DNA from 3 places in the Cupriavidus sp. USMAHM13 genome. Region 2 is predicted to be linked to each of the others. Evidence: predicted binding sites of a transcription regulator. Region 2 holds the regulator's gene; each other region holds the start of a gene.
The links. The regulator sigma-54, encoded in region 2, starts transcription at its own class of promoters, with help from an activator protein. The targets are predictions, from matches to a motif close to TGGCANGNAANCTGCTTT.
Positions count from the first base shown of each region.

Region 1 (3,221 bases), on a different replicon from region 2:
GAAGGCGATCGGCCCGACCTGGCGGCAGGCGATCGAGGCCTCCGGCGGATCCTCGGCCATGCCCAGCGTGCCCTTGATGCCGCCGGTGCGCGCACGCGAGACATAGCAGGTGACGCCAGCCACCTGCGGATCGTCATAAGCTTCGATGACGACCTTGTCGGAACCGGTCACGCGGAAATTGGTGCTGACGCTGCCGATCTCCTCGGCCTGCGCCGCCGCGGCCGCCAGCAGGAAGCCGGCGGCCAGCACGCTGGCAATGGTGCGCATCGCGTCTCCCTCAGGCCGCCGGGGCGGCCTTGATCTGGTGCTGGCGCGCCTCCATTTCCTGGCGCAGCGCGCGCCGCTGCTGAGCGGCGGCGAAGCGCTCGCGCTCGACCTTGTCGCGGGGCTGCAGCGGCGGCACCTCGGTCGGCTTGCCGTCGTCGTCGACCGCCACCATGGTGAAATAGCAGCTGTTGGTGTGGCGCACCAGCTTGCTGCGGATGTTCTCGGTCACCACCTTGATGCCGATCTCCATCGAGCTGCGCCCGGTGAAGTTGACCGCCGCCAGGAAGGTCACCAGTTCGCCTACGTGGATGGGCTGGCGGAAGGTCACCTGGTCCACCGAGAGGGTGACCACGTAGCTGCCGGCATAGCGGCTGGCACAGGCATAGGCCACCATGTCGAGATACTTCAGGATCGTGCCTCCGTGCACATTGCCGGAGAAATTGGCCATGTCCGGCGTCATCAGCACGGTCATGGAAAGCTGGTGGGGCAATTCGTTCATGATGCTACCTGGTGCCAAGGAAAGTTCGGCGCCCGCAGGGCGCGGCCCGGCCAGTGTACCGCCGGAACAGGCTGCCGGCCGTGACACGGCGCGGCGTCATCGCGCCGCAAAATGAAAAGCGGCCGCAAAGGCCGCTCTATCGCGAAGCATGGACCGCGGACGGCTTACTTCTTCTTGTTCACAGCGTCCTTGAAACCTTGACCAGCCGCGAACTTGACCGTCTTCGCAGCCGGAATCTTGATCGTCTCGCCGGTGCGCGGGTTACGGCCGGTGCGCGCTGCGCGCTTGCCCGAGCTGAAGCTGCCGAAGCCCACCAGCGTCACCGAGTCACCCTTGGAGACTGCCTTCTTGATATTGTCCAGCGCGGCATTCAGCGCGCGCTCTGCTGCAGCATTGCTCAGTTCCGCGTCCGCGGCGATGGCAGATACCAGTTCACCTTTATTCATGGCTGATTTCCCTTGTTGGTCGTCTTCACCGGCCCCGCCTCCAGGCGGCAGTTCACCGATCGGCGCAGTCTAATCTGCCCTTTGCGCCGAGAGCAATCCCCAGTGGCACCGACGCAACGAAAAAAACCCGCAAATCCTTCGCCGGCGCGCCTTTGTAGCGGATTTAGGCAGCTGGCAGGGCTATTCGCACGCGTCCCGGAATGCAAACAATGGCAATGACGCCGGCATGATCGGCGCCTCCGGTGCGACCGATGCCGCCGATGCGTCCGCCGATGGACGCAGGCCATGCGTCTCCCCGCCTGGCCTGGTCTCCCCGTCGGCGGCCATGCACCGGACCGGCTCCGGCGCGCCCGGCGCACGCCCCATTCTGGCGCCGCGCCCCGATTAGGTGCACAAAGCCAAAGCAGGCCGCTCCGAATCGGTGCGCGCGGACCCGCCTCGATGCGGCGGCTTGTCCCGGGACTTCCGCCACAACCCCCACTACGGTGCGTCTGCACCATGCCATGGTGCGACCGGCCCCAACTTGGAACGCTTTTTGCATACCCATGCGCCTATTTTGAGCATGAGGGACTCATGGACAACTGGAAGAGCGGCACCGACGCCCTGTTCATCCTGCTAGGCGCGATCATGGTGCTGGCCATGCACGCCGGCTTCGCCTTTCTCGAACTGGGCACGGTACGGAAGAAAAACCAGGTCAACGCCCTGGTCAAAATCCTGGTGGATTTCGCGGTTTCCACTATTGCGTATTTTTTCATCGGCTATACGGTGGCCTATGGCGTGAATTTCATGGTCGGCGCCGACGTGCTGGCACAGAAAAGCGGCTATGAACTGGTGAAATTCTTCTTCCTGGCCACCTTTGCCGCGGCCATCCCGGCGATTATCTCGGGCGGCATTGCCGAGCGCTCCCGTTTCACGCCTCAGTTGATGGCCACCTTCGTACTGGTCGGATTCGTCTACCCCTTCTTCGAAGGCATCGCCTGGAACCAGCGCCTGGGCGTCCAGCAATGGATCACCACGCTGACCGGCGTGCCCTTCCATGACTTCGCCGGCTCGGTCGTGGTGCACGCCGTGGGCGGCTGGATCGCGCTGCCCGCCGTGCTGCTGCTGGGCGCGCGGCGCGGCCGCTACCAGAAAGATGGGCGCATCAGCGCGCATCCGCCGTCGAACATCCCGTTTCTCGCGCTGGGCGCCTGGGTGCTGGCGGTGGGCTGGTTCGGCTTCAACGTGATGAGCGCGCAGAGCATCGACAAGATCAGCGGGCTGGTCGCCATCAATTCGCTGATGGCCATGGTGGGCGGCACCCTGGCTGCCTGGTGGGCCGGGCGCAACGATCCGGGCTTCGCCTACAACGGCCCGCTGGCCGGCCTGGTGGCGGTCTGCGCCGGCTCGGACCTGATGCACCCGCTGGGCGCGCTGGCCACCGGCGCGGTTGCCGGTGTGCTGTTCGTCTACCTGTTCACGCTGGCGCAGAACAAATGGCATATCGACGATGTGCTCGGCGTATGGCCCCTGCACGGTCTGTGCGGGGCCTGGGGCGGCATCGCCGCCGGCATCTTCGGTGCCCGCGCGCTGGGCGGCATCGGCGGCGTATCGCTGCTGGCCCAACTGATCGGCACGGTACTGGGCATCGTCATCGCCCTGGTCGGCGGCACGGTGGTCTATGGCACGCTGAAGAAGTTCGTCGGCATCCGGCTCGATCCCGAGGCCGAATTCAACGGCGCCGATCTGTCGCTGCACCGCATCTCCGCCACCGCGGAGCGTGAGACCAACTGGTAAACGAGAACCGGCAGACAAAGACAGGCAGGCGCCGGGCGGCGGCAGGCCGCCCGGCGCCTTACCATTGTTTGCTTGAACTTCCGATTTTGGCAGCGCAATAATGATTTTTGCCTGCCCGGCACCGCCGCGGCAGGCAGGAATCCGCATCGATCCGTCGATCCGGGATCGATCTCTGTCCAGCCAGCCGGGAGAACACGCCAATGGATGCCGCAACGCTGCAGAAATTTCAGGAA
Region 1 is NZ_CP017752.1:2,797,338-2,800,558, forward strand. It holds gene BKK81_RS30480 (CreA family protein) at 1-267, opposite strand, end outside; gene BKK81_RS30485 (acyl-CoA thioesterase) at 278-766, opposite strand; gene BKK81_RS30490 (HU family DNA-binding protein) at 931-1,212, opposite strand; gene BKK81_RS30495 (ammonium transporter) at 1,786-2,988, shown strand; gene BKK81_RS30500 (mechanosensitive ion channel family protein) at 3,189-3,221, shown strand, end outside.
Region 1: BKK81_RS30495 (ammonium transporter) is a predicted target of sigma-54. The motif match lies at 1,737-1,754, and genes of this name have one in related genera.

Region 2 (3,221 bases):
AGGCGGAATATCCGCTCGCTCCGCCGGTCGGGCGCCGGCATGCGGAGTATCGGACCATTATAGAGCAGCCCGCCCGCCTTCTTGTGCGGCGCGCAAGCCGCGGTCCCGGCGGTAGCGGCGACTCATGTATTGGAGAGCATACACTGCGTCGCGCCACTTGCGAACTCCCCCGGACGAGGGCGTGTACGGGGCGTGCACGCGAGCCGGTCCGCCAAAAGCAAAAAACCGCGCTGATGCGCGGTTCGTGGTCTGGCCCTTGTGCTGGTGGCCGACGGGCGGCCTCAAGGCAGATCAGGCAGATTGTTCTTATTGTTTTCTCTGGCTATTGCTGCATCTGTGCGGCAGCCATCTGGTACTTCACGGATTCCCGGTCGTGGCTCTGCACGCGGTCCTTGTACCGGATGACCTGACGGTCCAGCTTGTCGACCAGTGCGTCGATCGCCGCATACAGGTCTTCGTGGTGCGCCTCGACGAAGATGTCCTTGCCCTTCAGATGCAGATTGATTTCCGCGTACTGACGCCTGTCCTTTTCCTTGTGGTTGTCGACAGAGAGCAGCACGCTAACGCCGATGACTTGATCGAAATGCCTGACGATACGCTCCAGCTTCGTTTCCACGTACTCACGCAGGGGTGGCGTGATGTCCAGGTGGTGTCCACTGATCTTGAAGTTCATAGCGCTTCTCCTTCTGAAAGAGCCACACCAGGCAGGCGATGCGGCTCGGCTACAAAGACTTGCGGAGATTGACTGCCGGGATCTTCAGCGCTTCTCGGTACTTGGCGACCGTCCGGCGCGCCACGACGAAGCCCTGATCGCCCAGCAATTCGGCAATTCGGCTGTCGGACAGGGGATTCTTCGGGTCTTCGGCTCCTATCAGTTGCTTGATCAAGGCTCGGATAGCCGTTGATGAAGCAGCGCCGCCCGTTTCCGTGGACACATGGCTGCCGAAGAAGTACTTCAGCTCGAAAGTGCCCATGGGGGTGGCCATGTATTTGTTAGTCGTCACCCGAGAGATGGTTGACTCGTGTAATCCCAGTGTATCGGCAATCTCCCGCAAAACCAAGGGGCGCATCGCAATTTCACCGTGGCTGAAGAAGTTCTTTTGACGCTCGACAATGGCCTGTGCGACACGCAGGATGGTGTCGAAGCGCTGCTGGATGTTCTTGATCAGCCAGCGGGCTTCCTGCAGTTTCTGCTGCAGGCCGGCGGCACCGGATTCGCCCTTGGCGCCGCGCAGGATCTGCGCGTACATGTCGTTGATGCGCAGGCGCGGCATCACGTCGGGATTGAGTTGGGCGATCCAGCCGCTGCCGCTCTTGCGCACGAACACGTCGGGCACGACGAAGTCGGCCTGCGGACGGTTGTAGGCGTGGCCCGGATACGGTGCCAGCGAGCGGATCAGGTCATGTGCTGCCTTCAGCGCCGTCTCGTCCACCTGCAGCGCCTTCTTCAAGCGCGTGTAATCGCGCGCGGCCAGCAGTTCCAGGTGGTGGTTGACGATGCCCAGCGCCAGCTCGCGCTGCGGATGCGACAGCCGCCGCAGCTGCAGCGCCAGGCATTCGGCCGCATTGCGCGCTCCCACGCCGGGTGGATCGAAGCTCTGCAGCAGGGCCAGCATGGCCTGCACTTCCTCGATCTCGAACTCCAGCTCTTCGGGCAGCTCTTCGCAGATCTCCTCGAGCGTGGCGCTGAGGTAGCCGTCGTCGTCGAGCGACTCGATCAGGAAGATGGCCAGGCCCTTGTCGCGCGCCGAGATCTTCAGCGGCGCGAGCTGTTCCATCAGGTGCTCGCGCAGGGTCGGCTCGGCGTCGCGCAGTTGCAGCGGCGCCTTCTCGTCTTCGTCGCCCTGGGGGCGACGCGCGAAGTCGTCCAGGCTCCAGTCGCTGCCGTAGTCGTCGGCGCCGTCGCCGAAGCGCTCTTCATCGCCGCCGCCCTCGTCGCTGCGTGCCTCGCCATTGCCCTGCGCTTCGGCCGGGGCCGGCGCGGGTGCGCTCTGCACGTTGATGCTGCCATCGGCGGCCACCCGCAGCGGGCTCTCGATCCAATCGTTTTCGCGCTCGAGCAGAGGGTTTTCGATCAGGGCCTGCTCGACTTCCTGCTGCAGTTCGAGCGTGGAAAGCTGCAACAGCCGGATCGACTGCTGAAGCTGTGGCGTCAGTGCGAGATGCTGGGAAAGGCGGAGCTGAAGCGAAGGTTTCATGCGGCCTATTCTATGCCCATCCGCAGCGCGATGGAACGAAAATTGCTAACGTTCCTGCCGCTTTGTCGCGGTCCCGCGCCGGCGAGGCGCGGCCACCGCATCACATGCGGAAGTTCTCGCCCAGGTAGACCCGGCGCACCGATTCGTTGGCGATGATTTCCTGCGGGCGGCCCTCGGCCAGCACCGCGCCCTCGCTGATGATGTAGGCGTGGTCGCAGATGCCCAGCGTCTCGCGCACATTGTGGTCGGTGATCAGCACGCCGATGTTGCGCGCCTTGAGGAAGCTGACGATACGCTGGATCTCGCCCACCGCGATCGGGTCGACACCGGCGAACGGTTCGTCGAGCAGGATGAAGCGCGGGGCCGAAGCCAGCGCGCGCGCGATTTCCACGCGCCGGCGCTCGCCGCCCGACAGAGACAGCGCGGGATTCTGGCGCAGGTGGGCGATCTGCAGGTCGTCGAGCAGCGCGTCCAGGCGGCGCTCGATCTCCTGCGCCGACAGCGGCTTGCCGTCGACGATCTGCAGCTCCAGCACCGCGCGGATGTTCTCCTCGACGTTGAGCTTGCGGAACACCGAGGCCTCCTGCGGCAGGTAGGACAGGCCCATGCGCGCGCGCTCGTGGATGGCCAGGCCGCTCAGGTGCAGGCCGTCGAGCACGATGTCGCCTTCGTCCAGCGCCACCAGGCCGACGATCATGTAGAAGGAGGTGGTCTTGCCGGCGCCGTTGGGCCCCAGCAGGCCGACCACCTCGCCGCTCTTGACGTCGAGCGAGACGTCCTTGACCACCGTGCGCGAGCCATAGCGCTTCTTCAGGTGGCGTACCGTCAGCGTGCTGCCGCCGGCGGACTGGCCGTTGCTGGCGGTGGCGGCGGGGGCGGTCTGGGTATCGGTCATGAGGGCAGTGCGTTGGGAGCGCCTGGCGCGCTGGATGCGTTGCGTTCGGCTGGGTTCAGGACTTGGACGGCGCGGGTGCGGGCTTCAGCTCCAGCGGCGGCGCTGCCGGCGCGCTGGCCGGCTGGCGC
Region 2 is NZ_CP017751.1:948,738-951,958, forward strand. It holds gene hpf (ribosome hibernation-promoting factor, HPF/YfiA family) at 323-673, opposite strand; gene BKK81_RS04310 (RNA polymerase factor sigma-54) at 723-2,198, opposite strand; gene lptB (LPS export ABC transporter ATP-binding protein) at 2,299-3,093, opposite strand; gene lptA (lipopolysaccharide transport periplasmic protein LptA) at 3,149-3,221, opposite strand, start outside.

Region 3 (3,221 bases), 1.0 Mb from region 2:
CAGGTGGTGTTGATGGTCTCCCACACCTCGGTCGTCAGCGAGCCGCGCACCGCACGGGCGTTTTCGCGCGCGGCACGCAGGCAGCTCATGATGGACGAGGGATTGGTCATGTCGCGCACCATGAAATCGATCACGTCGTCGCGCGACAGCAGCCCGTACTTGTCGTCGAAGGCACGCGTCAGCTCGGAAATGTCGAGCATGGCCCACCAGCCCTGCTCCGCCACTTCGGCGGACTGCGGCAGCAGCGAGGTCTGGTAGTTGACGTCGAGCATGCGCGCGGTGTTTTCCGCGCGCTCGGTGTAGCGCGCCATCCAGAACAGATGGTCGGCGGTGCGGCTCAGCATGGTTCGGCTCCTGGCAATGCAATGGTCGTGGCCGGCGCTGTCTCAGCGCTCCAGCACCCACGTGTCCTTGGTGCCCCCGCCCTGGGAGGAATTGACCACCAGCGAGCCCTCGCGCAAGGCCACGCGCGTCAGCCCGCCGGGCACCATGCGCACCTCGCGCCCCGACAGCACGAAGGGACGCAGGTCGATATGGCGCGGCGCGATGCCGGACTCCACATAGGTCGGGCAGGTGGACAAGGCCAGCGTGGGCTGGGCGATGTACTGCTCCGGCCGCGCCCTGACGACCTCGCGGAAGACATCGATCTCCGCGCGCGTGGCGGCCGGGCCGACCAGCATGCCGTAGCCGCCCGCGCCGTGGGTTTCCTTGACCACCAGTTCGCCCATGTGGTCAAGCACGTACTGCAGGTCGTCCGGCCGGCGGCACATATAGGTGGGCACGTTGGCCAGCACCGGCTCCTCGCCCAGGTAGAAGCGGATCATGTCCGGCACGTAGGGATAGATCGACTTGTCGTCGGCCACGCCGGTGCCGATCGCATTGCAGATGGTCACGTTGCCGGCCCGATAGACCGACAGCAGGCCGGCGGCGCCTAGCGCCGAATCCGGGCGGAAGGCCAGCGGGTCGAGGAAATCGTCGTCGACACGGCGGTAGATCACGTCGATGCGCTGCGGGCCCTGCGTGGTACGCATGTACAGGTAGTCGTCCTGTACGAACAGGTCGCTGCCCTCGACCAGCTCCACCCCCATCTGCTGCGCCAGGAAGGCGTGCTCGAAATAGGCCGAGTTGTACATGCCCGGTGTCAGCACCACCACAGTGGGATCGGCGATGGCCTGCGGCGACACGCTGCGCAGCATGTCGAGCAGCAGGTCGGGATAGTGGGCCACGGGCGCCACCCGGTTGCGCGCGAACAGATCCGGGAACAAGCGCATCATCATCTTGCGGTTTTCCAGCATGTACGACACGCCGGACGGCACGCGCAGATTGTCCTCGAGCACGTAGAACTCGCCCTCGCCGGCGCGCACCACATCGATGCCGGCGACGTGGGCGTAGATGTCCTGCGGCACCGCGATGCCGAGCATCTCCGGCCGGTACTGCGCGTTGTTGTAGATCTGGTCCGGCGGGATCACGCCCGCGCGGATGATGTCCTGGCCGTGGTAGATGTCATGGATGAAGCGGTTCAGCGCCGCCACGCGCTGGCGCAACCCGCGCTCCAGCACCGCCCACTCCGACGCCGGGAAGATGCGCGGAATCACGTCGAACGGAATGGTGCGCTCGGTGCCGCTGTTGGTTTCGTCCTTGTCGCCGTACACCGCGAAGGTGATGCCCACCCGGCGGAAGATCAGGTCCGCCTCCGCGCGCTTGTTGGCCATGGTCGCTTCCGACTGCCGCGCCAGCCAGTCCGCAAACTGCCGGTAGTGCGGCCGCACCGCGCCCGCCGGCAGGTCCTGCCCCGCCTGGATGGCCGGGACCCCTTCGCCCCTCCAGTCCAGCATCTCGTCGAAAAACCGCGCCGCCGCCATGATGGCCCATCCTCCGTGTCGAGGGCGTTCCGGACTGCCGGCCGCCCGTTGTTGGCCATGTTCGCGTCCCCAGCCTTGCGATCTGGGGAACCCCCCTGCGCGGCCCCGGCAGCGCTGGCTGCGGTGCCGCATGCTGGCTCTTCCAGCATACCCGCGCCGGCGCCGGCCGCAAGCTGCGGCATTCCCGAGGCCCGTGGGGATCAAGCAAGATACTTGCCAGGCACGGGGAAGACGGGGAAGACGGGGAAGACGGGGAAGACGGGGAAGACGGGGAAGACGGGGAAGACGGGGAAGACGGGGAAGACGGGGAAGACGGGGAAGACGGGGAAGACGGGGAAGACGGGGAAGACGGGGAAGACGGGTGGCGTGCGCCGGGCGCGGCGGCGCCCGGCGGCCCGGTGGCCTGGGTGGTACGGGAGCCCGCCGACGGCCCCTCAGTCCCCCGCGCGCGCCGGCGCTTCGGCCAGGATGGCGTCCACCAGCGCCTCCGGCGGGCGGCGGATGTCGATCACCAGCGCGCCGTCGGGTTCCTCCAGCGTCTCGAACTGGCTGTGCAGCAGCGCCGGGTTGAAGAAATGGCCGCTGCGCGCCGACAGGCGCTGCCCGATCAGTCCGGCATCGCCCTTCATGAAGACGAAGGTCACGCCGCCCTCGGGCGGCGTCAGCCGGTCGCGGTAGACCTGGCGCAAGGCCGAGCATGTGAACACGTGCGTGCGTCCCTCGGCGCGCGCGGCATCGATGGCCGCCCGCATGGCGGCCAGCCACGGCCAGCGGTCTTCGTCGGTCAGCGGCACGCCGGCGTGCATCTTGGCCTTGTTGGCCTCGCTGTGGAATTCGTCGGCGTCATGGAAGCCGCATTGCAGCCGCTGTGCCAGCAGCTGGCCGACCGTGGTCTTGCCGCTGCCGGATACGCCCATCAGGATATAGATCATGTCTGCTCCGTCGATCAGGATCGGATGGTGTGCCCATCCTTGTCGCTTGTCGTGCATCGCGCCGCTCGCATGCGTGCGATGGCTCCCGGGCGGCCCGCCGCCGGGGAACCAAGCCAGGTGATTGGAAGGTGGGTTGCCGGGATACCGGACGGCCAGCCTATTGTGCGACGGCCGCCCCGGTTTGGACAGCCTCGCGCGGCATCGCGTCCGCCTCGGACAGGTCCAGCGCGCTGCCGCCGGCTTCGGCGTCGCGCGCCTGGCGCCGGAACAGGCCGAACAGGCCGCGTCCGACACTGAAACCGGCGAAGGCGTCGGCAGGCGCCGCCGCGGGCTCGCGTGCGGCCAGCTCGGCCGCGTCGCCGAGCCATTGCAGGACGCCAGCTTCGGCGTCCACGCGGATGCGATCGCCGTCGCGCACACGCGCCAG
Region 3 is NZ_CP017751.1:1,982,676-1,985,896, reverse strand. It holds gene BKK81_RS08725 (alpha-E domain-containing protein) at 1-344, opposite strand, end outside; gene BKK81_RS08720 (circularly permuted type 2 ATP-grasp protein) at 387-1,862, opposite strand; gene BKK81_RS08715 (gluconokinase) at 2,297-2,794, opposite strand; gene edd (phosphogluconate dehydratase) at 2,952-3,221, opposite strand, start outside.
Region 3: BKK81_RS08720 (circularly permuted type 2 ATP-grasp protein) is a predicted target of sigma-54. The motif match lies at 2,064-2,081, and genes of this name have one in related genera.